4 regions of the Peribacillus sp. NPDC056705 genome follow, and region 3 is predicted to be linked to each of the others. Evidence: riboswitches for the same ligand, from Rfam matches in the RefSeq annotation. Region 3 holds a riboswitch; each other region holds the start of a gene.
What was found. Region 3 has a riboswitch for S-adenosylmethionine ahead of ACFRAK_RS08310 (methionine ABC transporter ATP-binding protein). Riboswitches for the same ligand answer to the same signal wherever they lie in the genome.
Positions count from the first base shown of each region.

Region 1 (5,418 bases), on a different contig from region 3:
GGAAAACTGCAAGGGAGACACGATCCTTGGGATAATATTTCTCAAGCAGCACTTTGTAACTTTCCATTCTTACATCTGCCGGAATGTCATCGGATTTAGTGGCACCTACGAGAGGATTTAAGAATAAGCCGTCGACAATCTCCAATGCTGTCTTTTGAATATATTCATGTGCACGGTGAACAGGGTTCCTCGTTTGGAAACCGACAACCGTTTCCCACCCTTTTTCAGCAAAAGCTTTCCTTGTCTCGACAGGGTCCAGATAATTAGCTTGGAATAACGGACGCTCTATTCTCTTAATCAACTTTATTTCCCCGCCGACATATACATCACCGCGGTTAAATAAATTTTTCACTCCGGGATGCTTCTCATCATCCGTTTGATATACTAATGTCGCTTCCAATTGCTTATCCGGAGTGTAAATATCGGAAACGGTGAGAACCCCGTATGTTTCACCCTCATGAGTCAGCGTTACTTCTTCACCTATAGTAAGGGTTTCTGCAATTTCTTTGGTCAAAGGAAGCGTAATCGGGATGCTCCATACATGTCCGCTGCTAAGCCTCATATCCCTGACCACTGTCTCATAGTCACTTTTTGTAAAGAATCCCTTAATCGGACTGTAGGCACCAGTGCCTATCAATTCAAGATCACTTAAAGCGATTTCATCGATTTCGATTGCCTTTGTTATTTTACTAAAATCATATTTTGGTTCCCAAAGATCGATTAATGTTCCTCCGTGCGGTAGACTGATTGTCATGCTAATTTCCCCCTATGGTTTCTATTTATTTAAGATAAATGCAATCCGCATTCCGTTTTTTGTGCTCCTTGCCAACGGCCTGAGCGTAAATCATCTGCATTGAATGCAGGTGCTGTACACGTTTTACATCCAATGCTAGGATATCCATTATCATGCAGGATATTATATGGAAGTCCGTTTTTGTGGGCGTAGCGCCAAACGTCTTTCCATGTCCAATGTATGAGTGGACATATTTTAACCGACTTGAACTTATTATCCTTATTGATATACTCGGTTTTAGCCCTTGTTTCGGATTGCTCCCTCCGCAGTCCCGAAAGCCAGGCTGTTGCCGTTGAAAGCACATCGGTAAGCGGAATGATCTTACGGATGTTACAGCACTTATTGGAATCACTAAGCCATAATTCATCCCCATATTCCGCTGCTTGTTCCTCAAGCGTCAAGGCAGGTTTCTTCATTTCGATTGAAAGTTTTGGATAGCGCTTCTTCACTTGCTCGATCAATTGGTAGGTCTCTTCAAAATGAACATCTGTATCAAGGAAAACAATTTTTGCCGAAGGGTTGACCTTCGCCAATAAATCCGTAAGCACGATGCCTTCAATACCAAAACTGCAAGCATAAATCAGTTTGTTTCCATAATGGTCATTCGCCCATTGCAGAACTTCCAAAGCTCCTTTTGTGTCACTGTCTTCAGGAAATACAGGGAATTCCCCTGAATTGAAATTTTCATAGTTTATTAATCCAGCCAACTTTTGTAGCCCCCTCTAAAAACTTGCTGTATCAGATTAGAGTAACTGTTGATCAATACCCGTTTTAATCTTCCCCAGTTTATTTGATTCTAGGAAAAAGAGACGAATCTAACCAATACTCTCTTTATATCAGTTAAACCCGCCTCTAGTTTTTCTAGTCAGCAGATACCTTATTTAATTCTTAATTTTTCATTTCTTTCCATTTGAATGATTTTACCATCCTGGACTATAAGTGTAATCGATCCATATTTCATTGAATTAAGCATTTCTTGAAGTCGTTCAAATATTTCTTCAAGCTGATTCTCTTTATCCAAACCAGTTCCTCCTTTAAGAAAATCTGCGAATATTTTATTTTCGACGCTGATTAAATGAATTTCTTAATTTTATATAATTCCATACAACCTTACATTGTTATGGTTTACCTGAAATTTTTCCAAAAACAAAAATCTTTCCATGATGGAAAGATCCCAAGGTAAATATCATTACCTTATCTTCCAAAATGATCAACATTTTGTTGGAGGTAGCACCTTGCATCCATCATGCAGGTTGCTGGACTTCAAAGGGCCAATTCCCTCCGTCGCTCTGGATAAGTTTTATTATTTTAAATATTAACATATATTTAATCCTTGTCAATGGAGTTTTCTTATAAAATAACTTGGTTTAATATTATGGATGAACTGTTATTTTTATACACACTATTCAATTTATGATTTTATGTTCATTTAAATACGAAAATAGACTCATTTTTTTAGATAGAGTCTCCAAAAAAATGAGTCTATTTTCATTAATAAACCTATTATTGACGAATGTAATCACTTTAAGAAATACGTTTGAATGCCAGTCCTTTTGTTGAAGGGATTACTTGAAATTCATTAATTTCTTAACTGTATTGCTTCTACAAATTCTTGAACTTGACTCTGGACACGATCAATTAAATGTGAATCATTAATCGGATTTTCAGAATTCTGTTTATCTATTTCCTTATCAACAAAGTAAATGCCCTGAAGCGGTTCGCCTTTTAATATTGAGATTAATGGTTTAAGCGCATAGTCAATCGCCAATAGATGCCTGTTACTTCCACCAATCATGATTGGCAGAACTGGCTTACCCTTGAAAGCACCTTCTGGCAGCAAATCAATCAAGGCTTTTAATACACCTGTATAAGAAGCCTTATAAACCGGTGAACCAATGATGATTCCTCTGGCTGCTTGAATTCTCTCTGAAAGTTTTAAAATATCTTCGCTATTATATTTCCCTTGGAATAAATCATCTGCTGAGAAATCCGTTATTGAGAAATAAGCTGTGGTAAATCCTTCTTTTTCGACTAATGATTGAATATGTTTTAGTGAAATGTCCGTTCTTGATGGAATAGCCGGACTTCCTGATAAAATTACGATATCGCTCATACAATCCCCCTCCATTGTTACATGATTTCCAGATAAATTCTTCGTAAAGCATTTCGTGTAGTATACATTTATCGTAATAGTCTGAAAAATATAAGTCAAATCTTACACTCTGGTTTAATAGATTCACAAATTTGACTGCATCGTTTCTGAATGCATATAAAACGGTCATATTTGCGGCTTGATGCACATGCCTTTAAATATGACCGTTTCTTTATGTATGATTTTGTTTACCATGAATACCATATACCAAAAGTTGTGCAATGTTCTTAATTCGTTCAGGAGTAAAATACGGCTCCTTTTTTTGTTGATGGATTTCATAATGTGTAGATAATGCCAATGTAAAAGAAATGATCCCTACATTAAATAGGATAATGTCAGAGATATATTGTATCTCTCCGCTATCTATTCTCTTTTGTATTTCAATATGCTTGGCATTTGTCTTGAAAATCTGATCTATATATTGCTTTGAAATATCTTGATCGAATTGTGTTTCCCTAAATAATATTGAAAACTGTTCTTTATTTTCAAGAATTTTTCTTATCATGGTGCAAACATGATTCTCCACTAGTTCATCCGTGGCTAGATGGCTAGTCACATCTTCGGGTTCCTCATTTTCATTAGGGGTGATTGTAGCCAAAAGCAAATCTTTTTTGCTGTCAAAGTATTTATAAATAGTAGCTTCGGAAACATTGCATGCAGAGGCAATTTCATTCGTTCTTGTCATGTCAAAACCTTTAGTGGCAAAAAGAGTCCGGGCTACATTTATGATTCGTTCTTTGGTTTGCTGCCCTTTTTTCAAAAATATCAACCTTCTTTTATAAAGATAAGACCGGTTTCACCAATCTATTTCTATGATATCTCGGTGGTAGCAATCGGTCAATATTACCTTTGATTTGTTAGAATTAATATTCCCATATATCATAAATAGAAAACATCGTCTAATTGGGACGATGTTTTCTTTTTTTTTTGAAAATCACTTAAAAGATGCATAGCCATCATCGACCATGACTACACTTCCATTGATCGCATCCGCTTCCTCTAACGATAATAGATAGACGGCATTTGCAATGGCTTCTGGCTTGATTAATTTACCGCGCATTTGACTTGCATTCAATTTATCGATGATTCCCATATCTTTATAGCCTTGTATGATAGGAGTGTCAACCCCGCCTGGCGCAATGCCCACTACGCGTATGCCATAAGCGCCCAATTCCAAAGCTGCTGTCTGTGTCATCATTCTTACAGCGCCTTTAGTTGCCTGATAGGCAAAAGTCCCATGGGAAGCTAAGTAGCCAAACACGGAAGCGGTATTTATAATGACCCCCTTGTTATCTAGCTCCTTCATTTTCCGTCCTGCTGCCATGATTCCAAAAGCAACTCCGTGCTGGTTCACTTCAATCGTCTTGAAGTAACCCTCCATATCTTGATCGAGGATCATACCGCCTGCACCAATGCCGGCATTATTAAACATGATATCGATCCTTCCGTATGTTTGCACTGCTTTATTGATTAACGATTCAACTTCTTCCTGCTTAGAAACATCCGTTTTAACAAAGATGGCCTCTCCACCATCCGCTTTTATCTGTTCAACAGTTTCCTGTCCCATTTCCTCATTAAAATCTGCAACGACGACCTTGTCCCCCTTTGCTGCGAATTTCAAGCATGTTGCTCGGCCAATTCCGCTTGCTCCTCCTGTAATAACTGCAACTCTTGCTGTCATTTCCATTCCCCTCTCACCAATAAAAAGCATGTAAGTGATTACTTACTTTTTATATTATAAAAGTAAAGGATATTGAATTCAAGCAATATGTATTTTTATAGTGATAGGAGCATTCAAAAATGAAGCTGCCCTATTAATAGGACAGCTTCATTTGTTTAGGAGGTTTTCAATTCGACCTTACTTACGGAGGTCTTCACCATTTCAATGAAAAGTTGCAGAAAACGATCATCACCTGTTAATTCTGGATGAAACGCACTGACAAGGACATGGTCTTGTCTTGCAGCCACTACATTCTCTTCATAAACTGCCAATACTTCCACACCTTCTCCAATTCCATCAGCAAACGGCGCCCGGATGAATACAGCCTTATAAGGGTCTTCCATTCCTTTGATTGTTAGTTCAGCCTCGAAACTATCCCGTTGACGTCCAAATCCGTTCCGTTTCACGGAAATGTCCATTAGTCCAAGATAGGCCTTCTCATCGCCAGCCAATTCATTGGCCGCCAATACCATCCCTGCACATGTACCGAAAATAGGTTTTTTACCCTCGAAGAAAGTTTTGATCGGTTCCATAAATCCATAACGATCCATTAGCTTCCTCATCGTAGTGCTTTCTCCGCCTGGAATGATCAAGCCGTCGATTTCCAGCAACTGTTCCGGTTTTTTTACTATAATTGCTTGTTCGCCGGCAGCTTTGATTTGGTTCAAGTGTTCTTCAACTGCTCCCTGTAATCCCAAAACACCAATAGTTATCATATTACCATCCACGTTCCTGCATCCGTTCTGCCGGAGC
Region 1 is NZ_JBHTYI010000022.1:23,542-28,959, reverse strand. It holds gene sat (sulfate adenylyltransferase) at 1-754, opposite strand, end outside; gene ACFRAK_RS20410 (phosphoadenylyl-sulfate reductase) at 784-1,488, opposite strand; gene ACFRAK_RS20405 (YezD family protein) at 1,671-1,814, opposite strand; SAM riboswitch class I at 1,985-2,093, opposite strand; gene ssuE (NADPH-dependent FMN reductase) at 2,373-2,906, opposite strand; gene ACFRAK_RS20395 (TetR/AcrR family transcriptional regulator) at 3,118-3,705, opposite strand; gene ACFRAK_RS20390 (SDR family NAD(P)-dependent oxidoreductase) at 3,880-4,626, opposite strand; gene pdxT (pyridoxal 5'-phosphate synthase glutaminase subunit PdxT) at 4,782-5,381, opposite strand; gene pdxS (pyridoxal 5'-phosphate synthase lyase subunit PdxS) at 5,383-5,418, opposite strand, start outside.
Region 1: linked by a shared signal. The riboswitch ahead of ACFRAK_RS20405 (YezD family protein) and the one ahead of ACFRAK_RS08310 (methionine ABC transporter ATP-binding protein) in region 3 are both predicted to bind S-adenosylmethionine.

Region 2 (5,418 bases), on a different contig from region 3:
GTGTTGTCCTCTATTCATGACAAATGCCGCACGCAAAACGATTAATAATATGAACCGGAATGAAGCAGTTATTTTGGTTATGAAATAAGTTGTTTACCATAAATTAAAGAAATCCCTAGCAGATGAATTGATTACTTTATGAACACTTATACTGACATAAGTGGGAAGATTTCACCCATACAGAAAACACCCTGTATCCAATGATTCAGGGTGTTTTTTTCATTATTATCCTCTTTTTAATAAGTCCGTTTCTTCGATTCATCATTTCCCGACTGAAACCGTGGATAACCAATCAAGATGGCAACGACTCCACAAAGTCCAATTAGTATTGGGTAATATGAATACGGCAAGATGCTTATGGGAGAGATCTTTGCTACCCCTGCTGCAACAAGCAGCTGTGCCCCATATGGAATCACCCCTTGGATACAACAGGCAAAAACGTCAAGGATGCTCGCCGATTTACGCGGATCAATCCCATACTTTTCAGCGATGTTTTTGGCAAGTGGCCCGGCAATGATAATCGAAATCGTGTTATTTGCCGTTGAAAGGTTCGTCAAACCAACAAGCCCGGCAATGCTGAATTCCGCCCCTTTTTTTGATTTGCTATTTCGTGTCACGAGGTGGAGTAGATAATCGATGCCACCATTATGTTTGATTACAGCAACCATACCTGCAATTAAAATGGCAAGGAAGGAGATTTCATACATTCCCGCCATTCCCTCACCAACTTTTTGAATGACACCCAACGGTTGATAACTTCCATCCGCCAAGCCGATAATTCCGGCAAGGACGATTCCGATGGATAGGACCAGGAACACATTGACTCCTGCCAATGCAGTGATCAATACGCAAAGGTATGGAAGAATCTTCACCCAATTATAAGAATTTTGGGTGATGTCGGCTTGTTCACCCATCGTTAATATTCCTAGGATAGCACATGTGATGATGGCCGCAGGTAAAACGATGAAAAAATTCACCTTAAACTTATCCTTCATTTTCGTTCCCTGTGTTCGAACTGCAGCGATTGTCGTATCTGAAATGAAGGATAGGTTATCCCCAAACATCGCACCACCAATAACGGCCGCCATTGAGAGGGCAAGCGAAATATCGGTTTGCTCGCTAATTCCCACCCCGATAGGTGCTAGGGCTACAATCGTTCCCATGCTCGTTCCCATAGATAGGGAAATAAAACAAGCGATAATGAATATCCCTACCATTAAAAGATTTTGCGGAAAAACCGCTAAGGCAAGATTCACGGTTGATTCAACTGCCCCCATACCATTCGCAACTTCGGAAAAAGCGCCGGCTAAAAGGAAAATGATTACCATTAACATAATATTAGCGTCACCGGCACCTTTACAGAAAATATCAACCTTTTGATTGAAACTTTCTTTCCGATTCATTGCCAATGCAGCTGCTGATGCAATAGAAATGGCTACAATCACCGGAAATGAATAAAAATCTTTAGTGACGATTCCGGACCCTATAAATAAAATTAAAAATACGACAAATGGAATCAATGCCCATGGATTCCCTTTATTGTTTGCACTCATGATGTACACCTCTTTTTATTTTTCCCATGACATGTGTCATAGCCTTTATTCTTTTAACAGTTTTCGCAAATAACGCCAATTTGAGCTTGATTATCCAGTGATGGAGCTATAGCAAAAAAAAACAGCTGTCAGCATAAAAAAGACCCCTTCTATTAAAACAAGAAGAGGTCTTTTAATTTATAAAAAACACCCTCCTTATCTTTCAGGCGAAAATCAGCCTGCTGGATTTGGCACAGCACTCCCATTAAGTCCGCTGCCGAGACATCTTCGGGCCAGTCCCTCCGTCTCTCTTGATAAGAAGATCAAAATTATATAATTTATCAACTATTACGATACCTGTCAGAAAAGTACCAAACTGGAAACTTGCTGTAACCATCTGTGTTTGTTAAAGCGACATCGAAGTCGTTTTGAAAAGCAAATATAAGAGTACAGCATTTTGTCTATTTTCGCAAGGTTTAGTTTTATAGTATTCACATGCACTTCTTACTGTTTGCAGTTAATCAGTACAATGAGTCTTCCACTGATATTTATCCGGGCGGAATTAATATAAAAAGAGGTCTAATGACCTCTCAGCAAATTTGTTGTATTAGATTAGGTGAATTTTTTTTAGTCGAGTTCACATCAGTCGATACCTCAAAAGCTTCCATTTGTTCTGAGTCGAATGACTTTAAATACTGCTGCAGATATGCAGGATCATTAATGGATGGATTCAACCAATCTTTTTCATCTTCTGGTTTAAGGATTACAGGCATACGATCATGAATGCTGGTCATCAGCTCATTAGGAACGGTTGTTATAACGGAGCACGTGTAAATGCTGAGGCCTTCGGGAGATTTCCAGGATTCCCATATACCGGCCATTCCAAATGGAGCATGATTCTTCATTTTTATTCGCATCGGTATTTTTCTTTCTGGTGTCTTTTTCCATTCGTAAAATGAGTCAGCGATTATCAAGCATCTCTTCTTCTTATACGCATTCTTGAAGCTTGCTTTCTCTGCAATGGTTTCCGCTCTGGCATTGATCATTTTATAGCCAACTTTTTCGTCTTTTGCCCAGAATGGAATGAGTCCCCACCGAAGATATCCAAGTCGGTTCATTGCCCCGTCATTAATGACGGATAACACGGATTGGGAGGGAGCAATATTGTAGCTGAATTGGTATTCCTCATCAAATGATCCTTGTATATCAAACCGATCTTTTATTTCTTCAATGTCAGTGAAAAGGGTGAAACGTCCACACATAATATCGCCTACCGTATTAAGATTTATTACAGTGTAACAAATGGAACAAGCAGGCACAAATCAGTGTTCTAAAATCCTGATGTCGGTAAATGGCTGATTAAATAATTCGCTGGAAATCAAAAGGGTGCCAAGGACTTCTCTTTCATCTTCAGCTTTAATGATTTCCGACAAAATCAAGGTACTGCCATTCCTTACCGTTACTTTATATTCATTCATGGAATCCCCCCTCAATAGGCTAGATGGTTGTTATTATAAACTAAAAATCCACAAGTATCAGTATTGAACTCTGGCAGAGTCATGGTTAATCTTCTAATGAAGAGGCAGCATGGAGGTTCCTTTACACCTTAAAGGGTTAGTCGAACAAAGCCCGGGAGCATGAATCCTTGAATTGGCGGCGTAAAAAAGACTGCCCATGAATGAATCATGGACAGTCAGGCGCTGTAAAAGGTTTTTCGCTTCAATACAGATAGATGATTATGGAGATGGCATTTTAGGAAAGCCATTCATTATTTAAAATGAAGTAAAACCTCATTTATTAAATGTGCTGCCAATGTAACGGTTATATTATTTTCATCCAACGAAGGATTCACTTCCGAGATATCAAAGGAGAGGATCTTTTCATTCGATACGATATGCCTGATAATGGCACGGACCAATTTCGGATTCAGTCCAAAAGGCGATGGAGCACTTACCCCAGGTGCGTAGGCTGAATCAATAACGTCTGTACATAATGTAAGAATAATGTAGTCATATTCCTTAGCGAATTCATTTATCCGCCGCTTAGTTTCATCCATTTCATTCAATGACAAATCTTCTTCCAATATGTAATCGACCTTACTTCTCTCGGCAGTTTCAAACAGTGCCTTCGTATTCCCCTGCTTCTGAATTCCGACACATAAATAGCCACAATTTTTATCTTCGTCCAAAATTTGCTTAAACATCGTTCCTGATGAACTCTCTTTTTCATAAGGCCTCATATCAAAGTGAGCGTCAATATTAATGATTCCCAAGCTAGCTTTTGGTCCAATGGATTTCCTAATCCCAAGATAATGGCCATACAGGGTTTCATGCCCTCCGCCAAGTATGATAGGAATCGCTTTACTCTCCAATATCCGGGTAACAGCCGAACCCAGTTGGGATTGAGCGGCCTCCATCTCTGAACCTTCACATATTACATCACCAGCATCCACCAGCTCGGTTTGGGAAGGTAAATGACAGGGTAATTTCGCCAATGACTGCCTAATATGATCAGGCCCTTCTGCTGCACCAATCCTGCCTTTATTCCTTTTGACGCCTTCATCACATTTGAAGCCAATCAATCCAAAGGTCCTGGATGAATTGGAAGAGATGGCCAATTCCGAAATCGGTGCCAAACGTACTCTTTGGTGGTACCTGAAGCTGTCCATGTCAGATTGGGAATCAATTCTTCCATTCCAATAATTTAAAGTCGGATTTGTATACATAATTTCTCCTTTATTTAAAAAATTCCGAAATATCTTTTTTCAAAATTATAAATGAGATAATATATAATTACCAATACAAAATTTCAATATATCTATAGTTTAAGACTATAGAAAGGAGAATATATGGATCTTCGTCAACTTCGATATTTCACTACAATTGTCCGGGAAAAGAATTTCTCAAAAGCAGCAAAAACGCTGCATATATCACAACCTTCCCTAAGTAATGCCATATTGAAATTAGAAAATGAAGTTGATTTTCAGCTTTTGGAACGCAATACAAGGGGACTTGAGCTTACAGAAGCAGGGGAGATTTTCTATACGAGATCTGTTGATCTGTTAAGAAGATTCGATAATATGCAGGTGGAGCTTAAAGAAATGAAGGATGTCGGAAGCGGAACCGTATCAATAGGTTCCATAGAATCATTCAAATTTTGGTTCCCGAAGATCATCAGGAATTTTAAAATCAATTATCCTAAAATTCATATAAAAGTCAGGGAAATATTAGGGGAAGAGAAGGTTTTCGATTCGTTAAATCGGTATAATGTTCATTTCACCATCACGAACCAGCCCATCAACAACGATGAAATTCTGTCCACTCCCCTTTATAATGAAAGATTCATGCTTTTGATCCATAAAGATGACGATTTAAACGGAAAAGAGTCCATCACTTTCCAAGACATAGCAAAGAAAGAATTGATCATCAGTACAACTGGATTTCAAACAAGAGATGATATCTTAAGAGCATTTAAGGATGAAAATGCAATTCCCAATATCCTATACGAAATAGAAAGGCTTGAAACGGCTTGCAGTTTGGTGGAAGCAGGGCTTGGGGTTACAATTTTACCGGAAAACTATATAAGATCCGCTGCCCCCCCCAATACTGCAATTCGCGCAATCGATTCAAATTATTTGGAAAGGACTGTTTACCTGGCTTATTTGAAAGATCGATATCTGTCTCCCGCGGTATGTAGGTTAATCGAGGACATTCATAGCTTTTTTAAGAGTGATGTCAGGAACGGTGACTAAAAAAATCAACGGTAATGACAAAAAAACATTCCCCATATGCACATTGCACAGGGGGAATGTTTGATTTTATTGCTTTGGCCATTTCCCTCGATTTCCTTATAAACTGCTTGCTAGAGCAGTTTCAGTCTAAATTCG
Region 2 is NZ_JBHTYI010000037.1:32,236-37,653, reverse strand. It holds gene ACFRAK_RS24550 (chromate transporter) at 1-20, shown strand, start outside; gene ACFRAK_RS24545 (Na+/H+ antiporter NhaC family protein) at 237-1,553, opposite strand; SAM riboswitch class I at 1,746-1,853, opposite strand; gene ACFRAK_RS24540 (SOS response-associated peptidase) at 2,123-2,794, opposite strand; gene ACFRAK_RS24535 (hypothetical protein) at 2,855-3,010, opposite strand; gene hutG (formimidoylglutamase) at 3,301-4,257, opposite strand; gene ACFRAK_RS24525 (LysR family transcriptional regulator) at 4,381-5,283, shown strand.
Region 2: linked by a shared signal. The riboswitch ahead of ACFRAK_RS24545 (Na+/H+ antiporter NhaC family protein) and the one ahead of ACFRAK_RS08310 (methionine ABC transporter ATP-binding protein) in region 3 are both predicted to bind S-adenosylmethionine.

Region 3 (5,418 bases):
ATGAAGATGGATTCCTCACAAAACACCTTCCGCCCACAACGGTCTTACGAAACAGCGATTGCCTTTATTCATTCCTGGAGACCTACAGGCATATATACCTTAAACCCTGCAAAGGAAGCCAAGGGAAGGGCATTTATACCATAATCAAAAATGATGATGATACACTATTGTTCAATAGCTTGAAGCATAGTGAGTCCTTCCCGGATTTCGCATCATTCTGGGAAACAAAAAAAAGGGATTTATTAAAAAGGAGCTATCTTGCTCAACAGGCGATCAGACCAAAAAAACTTTTTGGACACCGTTATGATTACCGGATTCTCGTCCATTATGAAAAAGGTTTTTATAAAGTGACCGGCAAAGCGGTAAGGATGTCACAAACTCAGGAAATCACCACCCACACTCCCCGAGGGGGTAAGCTTTTTCCTTATCAAGACCTGCAATCAAGAAGCCTGAATCAAAAATTAGCGAATATCGCCCAAAAATGCGGAGAGATTCTATCGAAAAAAATCGGGTTTCTCGGAGAGTTTTCCATTGATATAGGGGAAGACGAATCGGGTTCGCTCTTCATATATGAAGTGAACTCAAAGCCCATGCAATTCGATGAAGTGGAAATTGAAACAAACAGGCTTTTGCATTTAAAAAATCTTTTCATTGAATTAACTTTTCCCAACCTGACAATAAAATAACACCTCCAGCTACCGTTTTCCATTATAATTAAATGAGAAACTGTATATATGGAGGTAATACATATGATCACTCATTTTCAATGGGCACCATTGCATAAAAATCTGCCGGGATGGAAAATTTCCTTTTATTTCAACAAGAAGGCAGTCCAAGCCTTGTATCATAAAGATGGATCCATCGAGTGGACAGCTAACCCGCCTTCCGAAACAGATGAAACCAAACTCAAAAGCATGGTACATGATTTAATGATCTTCCATGTATATGAATGAACCCTCATTACATTCATGAAATCCTTAAACAGAATAAAAAAAACTCCTTTGCCTAAACTAAAGAAAAGGCTAGGAGGGATTAATTTTGGATAAAGAAAAAATGACATTTTTGAAGGATACCGAATATGATGGCAAGGACTCCGTTTACCTGGATATCGACCGTATCATCAATGAAGGAATGGCAGGCGGAAATGTGTATGAAGTCGCTAACCTTCAGAACATCGAAGAAGCACATGATTTTTATGATGAAACAGATCCCAATGAAAATAAATAATTTATGTGGGCCCTCTTATGGAGGGCTCCCCTTTTTTACTTATCCCGTTCATCTCCCGCTTGGACTGCATTCCCCCTATAAAAAGTCCGTCTTTTATAAGTAATCAAGTAAAACAACATCCTGGATGGAAGTTGTTTGAGTGACAAATAGAAAACATTAGCCTGAAATAGCATTCAAATAGTTCCATTCTCCCTCGCACTTAAAATATTTTCGTTTAATATCGATGTAATGATATGCTCTGAATCCCATTCATGCCCAGAAATCTCGATAAGGGGATAGCGATTCGGTAAAACGGCCTGCTGGATTTCATGAACGGTCAGCCCTTGAGAATGCAAGCGTAAAATTTCACCTTGTAGGTTTTCCAAATAATCGAGCTTTTTCCGAAACATGACCTTCCCATCAGGGACATGCCCAGCATGGCAGCAAAACACTTCCCCGAAGTCATATTGAAGTAATCTTTTAATGGAACCGATGATGACCGGGACAGACTCTTCCCGTAAGACAAGTTTTGTTTTTGGTGTTACGAAAAGGTCTCCTGAAAAGAGCATGCCATTACTGTGATTCAAATACACCATATGGTCCTTTGCATGACCAGGGGTAAAAATCGGCTCCCATGTTTGGGTGCGGGAATGAATGGCCTTCCCTACCGGCTCAGCTTTAAAGGCGTCTCTCTTTCCCCAGAAAATTTTACGATATTCAGGATATACGGCATCCTTTGCACAAACCTCAACCGACATCGGGTGAATGAAAAGCGGGACCTTTTTATTTTCCTGTATCCATGCAGCACACCCGGTATGGTCTTCATGATAGTGAGTCAAGGCCACTGAGTCGAAGTCTGCGGACTCATAGAATGGAATGAGCTCTTCCAATAATATCTGTGCGCCAGTATCTATCAATAGACCATCCGTTAAAAAGACATAAACACTCATCCCCGATTTGTTCCCGCCAGGAGTCCCGTTCACACAAACCACATCATTTATCGTGTTAATCTCTAACATTCAGTTGCCTCCCCATCATTACACAAATATAGTTTCGTCTTCCTTTTTTTAACTTTAACTATAACAAATGTATTACCACTTTACCCTTTTGACAAGGAAATTTTGGAATAATTAACCTGGACAATAAATGCTGGATTATAGCAAGATAGCCCTTTTTAACGGACCTTTCTAAACTTTAATAACAAAAAATCACCCCGAAAATTACAGAAACGATTGACATTGTTGAATTTTACAAATAATATAGATTATATTGAAAAACTTGAAATATTCTAAAATAATAATTTACTTATCAAGAGTGACGGAGGGATCAGGCCCTGTGATGTCCGGCAACCGCCCTTAGGGAACGGTGCCACTTCCTGCAGAATGATTGCATTCTGAAAGATAAGACGAGATATAATTTCGCTGCCTCTTTCTGAATGATAGGGGCAGTTTTTTAATGTTTAAGGGGGAAAGCTTATGATTGAAATCCGTTCAGTCCGAAAGGAATACGTCTCGAAGAAAAACCGAGTTACCGGAGTGGATAACGTGTCTTTAACCATTCAAACTGGCGAAGTGTATGGAATTGTCGGCTACAGTGGAGCCGGAAAAAGCTCATTACTCCGCTGCTTGAATTTGCTTGAACGTCCGACAGGTGGAAATATCATCATCGACGGCATTGATTTAACCTCTTTATCAAGTAAAGAGCTTCGTAAACAACGGCAAAAAATCGGAATGATATTCCAACACTTTTCACTGGTCAGTTCAAAAACTGTTTATGAAAATGTCGCTTTCGCCTTAAAGGCCGCGCATCGATCGAAGGATGCCATCAGGTTACGTGTATTGGAATTGTTGGAAATCGTAGGGCTCAGCGATAAGAAAGATGTCTATCCGGCGCAGCTTAGCGGTGGACAGAAGCAACGGGTAGGCATAGCCCGTGCCTTAGCAAATGACCCCACTGTTCTATTATGTGATGAAGCGACTTCAGCACTTGATCCAACAACTACAAAAGCGATTTTACAATTATTGAAAAAGATAAGCAGTAAGCTTGGCATCACCATCGTGTTGATTACACATGAAATGGAAGTGGTCAAAGAACTATGCCACCGTGTCGCCGTCATGCAGGATGGCCGTGTAATTGAAGAAGGTCCCGTTTATGAAATATTTTCACAGCCTAAGCAGGAGTTAACGAAGCAATTCATTAGCAGTGTTCTGGATTTCGCACTCCCTCCGCACTTGATTGAAGAAAGTAAAGGTACGATCATTAAAATTCAATTCGAAGGGCAAACCGCTGGTGAGTCGATCCTTTCGGATGCTCTCCAATCCCATTCAGTAAAGGGGAATATTTTACACGGTAAAATTGAGTATATCCAGGATGTCCCTTTAGGCATTTTAATCATCGAGTTAATAGGCGATGCCGCTCAAGTTCATTCGGCATTGCAATATATAAAAAATCGTTCCAGTTCTGTGGAGGTGCTAAAACATGTCACTGCTTGATTCCATCGTCAATATTTTACCTGATCTTAATAAAGCCTTTCTTGAAACGATTTATATGGTCGGTGTTTCCCTTGCAGTAGCCCTGTTGATCGGTCTACCGCTTGGAGTATTGCTGTTTACGACAACAAGGAATTTATTTTTTGAAAATAGTATCGTGAATCGATCTCTAGGATTCGCAGTCAATATTGTCCGTTCAATCCCTTTCATCATTCTCTTGGTCGCCCTTCTTCCTTTAACGGATCTTCTAACTGGATCGACGATAGGCCCGAGAGCTGCTTCTGTATCCCTGTCGGTGTCCGCAATACCTTTTTTTGCAAGAATCGTTGAAACGGCATTACGTGAAATAGACAGAGGCGTGATTGAAGCTGCAATTGCCGTAGGAGCCACTCCATGGATGATCATTAAGGATGTACTTCTTCCAGAGGCAAAACCGGGTATCATTCAAGGACTGACATTAACGACCATTTCGCTTATCGGTTACTCAGCGATGGCAGGGACAATCGGCGGGGGCGGAATTGGCGACCTGGCCATCCGGTACGGTTATTACCGTTATGACAACACAGTCATGATCACGACGATCGTCGTGCTGATCTGCCTTGTGCAAATCATTCAAATGGTTGGTGACAAGGCCTCATACATAGTTAACAAACGATAGGGATCAGTCATTTTTTCAATGATTCAATACATTTCATTAAACAGGAGGAATTTCAAATGAAGAAAATAGCTTCGTTATTATCAGTCTGTGCACTTGCCCTTGGGTTGGCAGCATGCGGGAGTGATGATGCATCCCCAAAAACTGAAGACAAAAAAGAATTGAAGATCGGGGCGACTACCGGGCCCTATGCCGATATGGTTAAAGAGGCCATCAAACCAGGTCTGGAAGATCTCGGTTACAATGTAGAGATCGTCGAATTCACCGACTATATCCAGCCGAATAAGTCCCTTGGCAACCATTCGATCGATGCCAACCTTTTCCAGCATAAGGTGTACATGGATAACTTCGCTAAAGAAAATGATTTAAAGCTTTCCGACCTTATCATAGTTCCAACAGCACCAATGGGCATATATTCGAACAAGTATAAATCATTGAAAGAAATTAAAGACGGTACATCCCTTGCAGTGCCCAATGATCCGGTTAACCTTGCACGTGCACTTAAAGTGCTGGTGGATGAAGGGTTGATTGAAGTTGATCCAGATGTCGACCCTTTAAAAATATCTGAAAAGGATGTAACGAAAAATCCAAAAAACATCCAACTCAAACCATTGGAATCCGCTCAATTGCCTCGGGCAACAGACAGTGTTGACCTATCAGCGGTCCCTGGCAACTTCGCTCTTGCAGCGAAAATGGACCTCCAGGATGCCCTTGTTTTAGAAAAAATGCCGGATATGTATCGAAACGTTGTTACAGTGAATACAAAAGATGTAGATTCCCAATTTGCAAAGGATATTAAATCAGTAGTGGAATCCGACCAGTTCGAAAAAGTCATCGATGACAAATTTGCCGGATTCGGAAAACCAGACTGGATGAATTGATTGATCAAATAATCGAGGCCTGCTTCCCCTTATTGGGAGCAGGCCTTTCATTAAGGACAACGTGGCTTCCGCCATGAAAAACCTTGAAATCCTCACGAACCATGCAAGCAGATCCATGTACTAAAAAACGATGGGGTTTTTACCCCATCGTTTTTTTAATTCCTTCACATTGTTTGTTTAAATCATC
Region 3 is NZ_JBHTYI010000004.1:337,231-342,648, reverse strand. It holds gene ACFRAK_RS08330 (YheC/YheD family endospore coat-associated protein) at 1-686, shown strand, start outside; gene ACFRAK_RS08325 (YheE family protein) at 750-953, shown strand; gene ACFRAK_RS08320 (hypothetical protein) at 1,039-1,227, shown strand; gene ACFRAK_RS08315 (MBL fold metallo-hydrolase) at 1,401-2,225, opposite strand; SAM riboswitch class I at 2,509-2,613, shown strand; gene ACFRAK_RS08310 (methionine ABC transporter ATP-binding protein) at 2,682-3,698, shown strand; gene ACFRAK_RS08305 (methionine ABC transporter permease) at 3,685-4,353, shown strand; gene ACFRAK_RS08300 (MetQ/NlpA family ABC transporter substrate-binding protein) at 4,410-5,231, shown strand.

Region 4 (5,418 bases), on a different contig from region 3:
CGGAAGCAGTTCCGAAGGGAAATGCCGGAAGCGAACCACCTGTATATTAATAAAATGTACAAAGAAGTGGAAAGCTCACCCGAACATCATATCGCAACTGTGCTACTATCTGCCAATATGAATGTGAAAATGAAATTTTTAAGTCAAAGGGTGAACGACTAATTGATGCAGGAATGGAAAGAAGAAGAGTGTAAGCTTGCTGTTGAAAATGGGGAAACCTTTTGCTTATATTTATATACGCCTTTATGCGGCACTTGTCAGGTCGCCTCCAAGATGCTGACGATATCCTTGGAGCTGTTCCCGGAATTGAAGGCAGGCAAAATGAATATGAACTATGTCCAAGCAATTGCCGAATCATATGAAATCGAAAGTGTGCCCTGTTTATTGCTTTTCAAAAAAGGAAAGCTGCACAAAAAAATATATGCCTTTCAATCCGTTCCTTATTTGTACGGATTGCTTAAGGAAATCAGCTAAGAAACCAATCAGAGCCGTGGTTGGTTTCTTTGTTGCGGACATTTGAATTAAACAAAGAATATTCTAACAATTAATTGACTGATTTATTCTAAAATGATATATTTTGAATTAAGTAATGGCAGAATTTAATAGTTCTTATCAAGAGTGGCGGAGGGACTGGCCCGACGAAGCCCGGCAACCGGTATAATTTTATATACGGTGCTAATTCCAGCAGAGTGTTGGCTCTGGTAGATGAGGTGTGTTCTTGAGACCTCTTCTTGTTGAAGTGGTTTTTTTGTTTATAAAAGGCCAGATATCATATAATTCCAACTAAATCCATAGAAAAAGGTGAAACCATATGTCAGGGAAAAAGTTGCGTTTCGAAACATTGAGTGTTCATGGCGGTCTGCAAACTGATGAAACAGGTGCCCGTGCAGTTCCTATCTACCAAAGCAATGCATACTTGTTCAAAGACACCGACCATGCAGCGAATTTATTTGGCCTAAAGGAGAATGGCTATATATATACACGGCTTCATAATCCCACGGTCAGCGTTTTTGAGGAAAGAATGGCCTTATTGGAAGGTGGCATCGGCGGATTGGCAACAGCAAGCGGAATGGCTGCCATCTCACTTTCAATCCTGAACATTGCCGCTGCAGGTGATGAGATTGTTTCAGCCTCTACATTATATGGCGGTACGTATAACCTTTTTGAAAATACTCTTCCTAAATATGGAATCAAAGTGAAGTTCGTTTCTCCCGATGATCCTGAAAATTTCAAAAGGGCGATTACGCCAAGAACTAAAGCCATTTTTGCCGAAACGATCGGTAATCCAAGTTTGAGGGTGCTTGATATTGAAGCGGTGGCGAAAATCGCCCATGAAGCCGGCATACCTTTAATCATTGATAATACCTTTGCAACACCATATCTTTGCAGACCAATTGATTTTGGCGCGGACATCGTCATCCATTCCGCTACAAAATGGCTTCTGGGAAATGGAACGACACTAGGCGGTGTCATCGTGGATGGAGGGAAGTTCGATTGGAACTCGCCAAACTACCCTGGCTTCACGGAGCCTGACCCAAGTTACGACGGTCTGGTATACGCCGAGGCAGTTGGACCTGCCGCATTCATAACGAAAGCCCGAGTCCAGTTACTTCGTGATTTAGGCCCTGCGCTAAGTGCCCAAAGTGCATTCCAGTTTACGCTTGGACTTGAAACGCTGCATGTAAGGATGAAAGAGCATCTATCAAACACCAAGTCTGTCATTGAATATTTAAAAAACCATCCTGCCGTGACTTGGGTTTCGCATCCTGGTGATGAGGATCATCCCGATAAGGCCCTTGCGGATAAATATTTGCCTAAGGGAGCTGGATCTGTCGTGACTTTTGGAATACAAGGTAATCGCGAAGCTGGGGCAAAACTTATCAATTCGGTGGAATTATGGTCCCATGTGGCGAATGTAGGGGATGCGAAGAGCTTGATCATCCACCCAGCCAGTACGACCCATCAACAATTGAATGAGGCGGGTCTTGCGAAAGCGGGTGTAAGTGCCGATCAAGTCCGTTTATCAATTGGGATTGAAAATGTAGACGACTTAATAGAAGATTTAGAGCAGGCAATTGAAAAAGCGACGAATATCGTCTCCTTGACTTCCAAAACGCTTTAAGCAAAGTTCCTGTTCATCCTTGAACTAGAAATAATATACATTGCGCTCCTTTTTTATCTATGATAAAATTTCTCCATACTAAAGAACTTAATGATGTACAAATATTCTATATATTAGCTCTTATCAAGAGAGGTGGAGGGATGTGCCCGATGAAACCCGGCAACCGACAAGGAGATTTCCTTGGAAAGGTGCCAATTCACACAAAGTTTAATTACTTTGGAAGATGAGAGAAAGGCCTGTTTCTTCACCTGCCTTTCTGCTCATGCAGAAAGGTTTTTTCTGTTTTAATGGGGAAAACATGTGCATGATATGAGAAACAGACTAATAATGTAAAGAAATCAACTAAGTTCATAGGTTTTATTGGATAAAAGAGGTGAGGATTAATGATTACATTGACGAAAGTCAGTAAGCTGTTCCGAACAGGAAAAGGAAACAGTGAGACGATCAAGGCTGTAAATAATGTGAATGTTGAAATAAATAAAGGCGAGATTTTCGGTATCATCGGTTACAGTGGAGCGGGGAAAAGTACTTTGATCAGAATGCTCAATGGATTGGAAACTCCTACAGAGGGATCCGTTGTGGTGGCTGAGAAGGAAATTTCAAAAATTAAAGGGGCTCAGCTCCGTAAGGCCCGTCAAGAAATCAGCATGATTTTCCAACATTTCAATCTATTATGGTCAAGGACCGTTCAGGAAAATATTTCTTTCCCATTGGAAATTGCAGGAGTTTCTAAAACTGAACGAACCAAGCGTGTGAACGAGTTGATCAAGTTAGTCGGACTGGAAGGCAGGGAAAAGGCCTATCCTTCACAATTAAGCGGAGGGCAAAAGCAAAGGGTGGGAATAGCCAGGGCTCTGGCAAATGACCCTAAAGTGCTGCTGTGTGATGAAGCGACATCTGCCTTGGATCCACAGACTACCGACTCCATACTCGAATTGCTTGTTGACATCAATCAGCGCCTAGGATTGACGATCGTCTTGATAACACATGAAATGCATGTAATACGTAAAATCTGTCATCGCGTCGCCGTGATGGAAAACGGGCAAGTTGTTGAACAGGGTCCTGTCCTGGATGTTTTCAAGAATCCTAAAGAACAAATGACAAAGCGTTTCGTGCAGCAGGTAACTGAACCAGAAGAAACGAAAGAAACGATGGACCATTTGCTCGAACGTTATCCTGCAGGCAAAGTGATTCAATTGACCTTTGTAGGTGATCATGCAGAAAGCCCGTTGATCACCAAGCTTGTACGTAACTTCGAGTTGGATGTCAATATCGTTCAAGGTAAGATATCCCAAACAAGAAGCGGTTCATATGGAACATTGTTTATCCATCTTGATGGCACAGAGGATGAAATGCTCCGCGCAATCGAATTCATTAAAGCACAGCAAGTAGGCGTGGAGGTGATTACTCATGCTTGAAGAATTATTGCCGAATATTGATTGGGAAGACATTATTGAAGCAACGAAAGAAACGCTATACATGACAAGCGTCTCTGTAGTGGCAACCTTTTTTATAGGCATAATATTAGGATTGATCCTGTTCCTGACAGGGAAGGGTAATATGTGGGAAAACCGGGTAATTAACGGGGTCATGAGTGCTATCGTTAATATATTCCGTTCGATTCCATTTCTTATTTTGATCGTGCTGCTCATTCCTTTCACTAAGGCACTTGTCGGTTCCATGATCGGAGAGAACGCTGCATTGCCGGCACTTATTATCGGTGCAGCCCCATTTTATGCGCGTATGGTTGAAATCGGCCTGCGTGAAATCGATAAAGGTGTAATTGAAGCCGCTAAATCCATGGGGGCAAAAACGAGCACGATCATTTGGAAGGTCCTTCTTCCAGAGTCGATGCCTGCCCTTATTTCCGGGATTACGGTAACATCGATTGCATTGGTTGGATATACCGCAATGGCCGGGGTCATCGGCGCAGGCGGACTTGGTAATCTAGCCTATTTGGAAGGCTATCAAAGAAATCAAAATGACGTTACGCTTGTGGCGACTATCGTTATTCTAATTATCGTCTTCATAATTCAAATTATTGGAGATGTGATTACATCTAAATTGGATAAAAGATAAAGGGAGATGAATAGGATGAAAAAGTTTTTAGGATTTGCATTAATTTTAGTGTTATCTATCGCTTTGGCTGCTTGTGGAAGTGAAAAGGATAAAAGCGGCGGTGATACAGAAAAAGAATCGAAAAAATTAGTTGTAGGGGCATCCAATGTTCCGCATGCTGAAATCCTTGAGGAAGCTAAGCCGCTTCTTAAAGAAAAAGGAATCGATTTGGAAATCGAAACATTCCAGGACTATGTTTTACCGAATAAGGCGTTGAATGATAAGGAATTGGATGCTAACTATTTTCAGCACATTCCTTACTTAGAGTCGCAAATTAAAGAAAATGGATATGATTTCGTCAATGCTGGGGGAATCCATATCGAGCCAATAGCACTATACTCTCAAAAATATAAAAGCATCGATAAACTTCCTAATGGAGCAACGATCATTTTGAGCAGCTCTGTCGCTGACCATGGACGCGCTTTATCCCTGTTGGAAAAGAATGGCCTCATCAAGTTGAAAGAGGGCATCGATAAAACGACAGCTACAACGAAAGACATCATTGAAAATAAGAAAAACCTTAAATTCGACGCTGAATATGAAGCGGCATTACTTCCAAAAATCTATGAAAGCGGCGAAGGCGATGCTGTTTTGATCAACTCTAACTATGCAATCGACGCTGGCTTGGACCCATTGAAAGATTCAATTGCGATTGAAGATTCCGAATCACCTTATGTGAATGTCATCGCTGTAAACAAAGGCGATGAAAATAAAGAAGAAATCAAAGCGCTTGTAGAAGTGTTGCATTCTAAAAAAATTCAAGATTTCATCCTTAAGGAATACAAAGGTGCAGTTGTACCGGCGGATAAATAATTCAAGAATGGCGGCCTGATTTAATTCAGGCCGTTTTTTTATGTTTAATCATGAAAGTGAAGGGTATAGAGGTAATGAAGGCATTAAAATGATACACAAATTTGAAAGGATGGTTCACTATCAATACTCTGGATTTAAATGTAACAAGCGAAATGGAAAAGGCGATGCAGTCTTCACATGGGATTGGCTACAGTGAGTACAGTAGAAACTTAGACCTCCGTATCGAGGTTGAGAAAGAACGGGATAGGGAACATGTAAAGTGCAATAAAATGGTCCAGAACCTACAACGCAAAATTCACGGATAAGCATATAAAAGAGTTCTTTAAAAGATCGGTCTGTAGAGGTAAAATGGAAAGTGGTCCATA
Region 4 is NZ_JBHTYI010000001.1:395,884-401,301, forward strand. It holds gene ACFRAK_RS01845 (toprim domain-containing protein) at 1-162, shown strand, start outside; gene ACFRAK_RS01850 (thioredoxin family protein) at 166-474, shown strand; SAM riboswitch class I at 607-712, shown strand; gene ACFRAK_RS01855 (O-acetylhomoserine aminocarboxypropyltransferase/cysteine synthase family protein) at 812-2,122, shown strand; SAM riboswitch class I at 2,240-2,352, shown strand; gene ACFRAK_RS01860 (methionine ABC transporter ATP-binding protein) at 2,506-3,540, shown strand; gene ACFRAK_RS01865 (methionine ABC transporter permease) at 3,533-4,201, shown strand; gene ACFRAK_RS01870 (MetQ/NlpA family ABC transporter substrate-binding protein) at 4,217-5,053, shown strand; gene ACFRAK_RS29810 (YuzK family famiily protein) at 5,218-5,358, shown strand.
Region 4: linked by a shared signal. The riboswitch ahead of ACFRAK_RS01860 (methionine ABC transporter ATP-binding protein) and the one ahead of ACFRAK_RS08310 (methionine ABC transporter ATP-binding protein) in region 3 are both predicted to bind S-adenosylmethionine.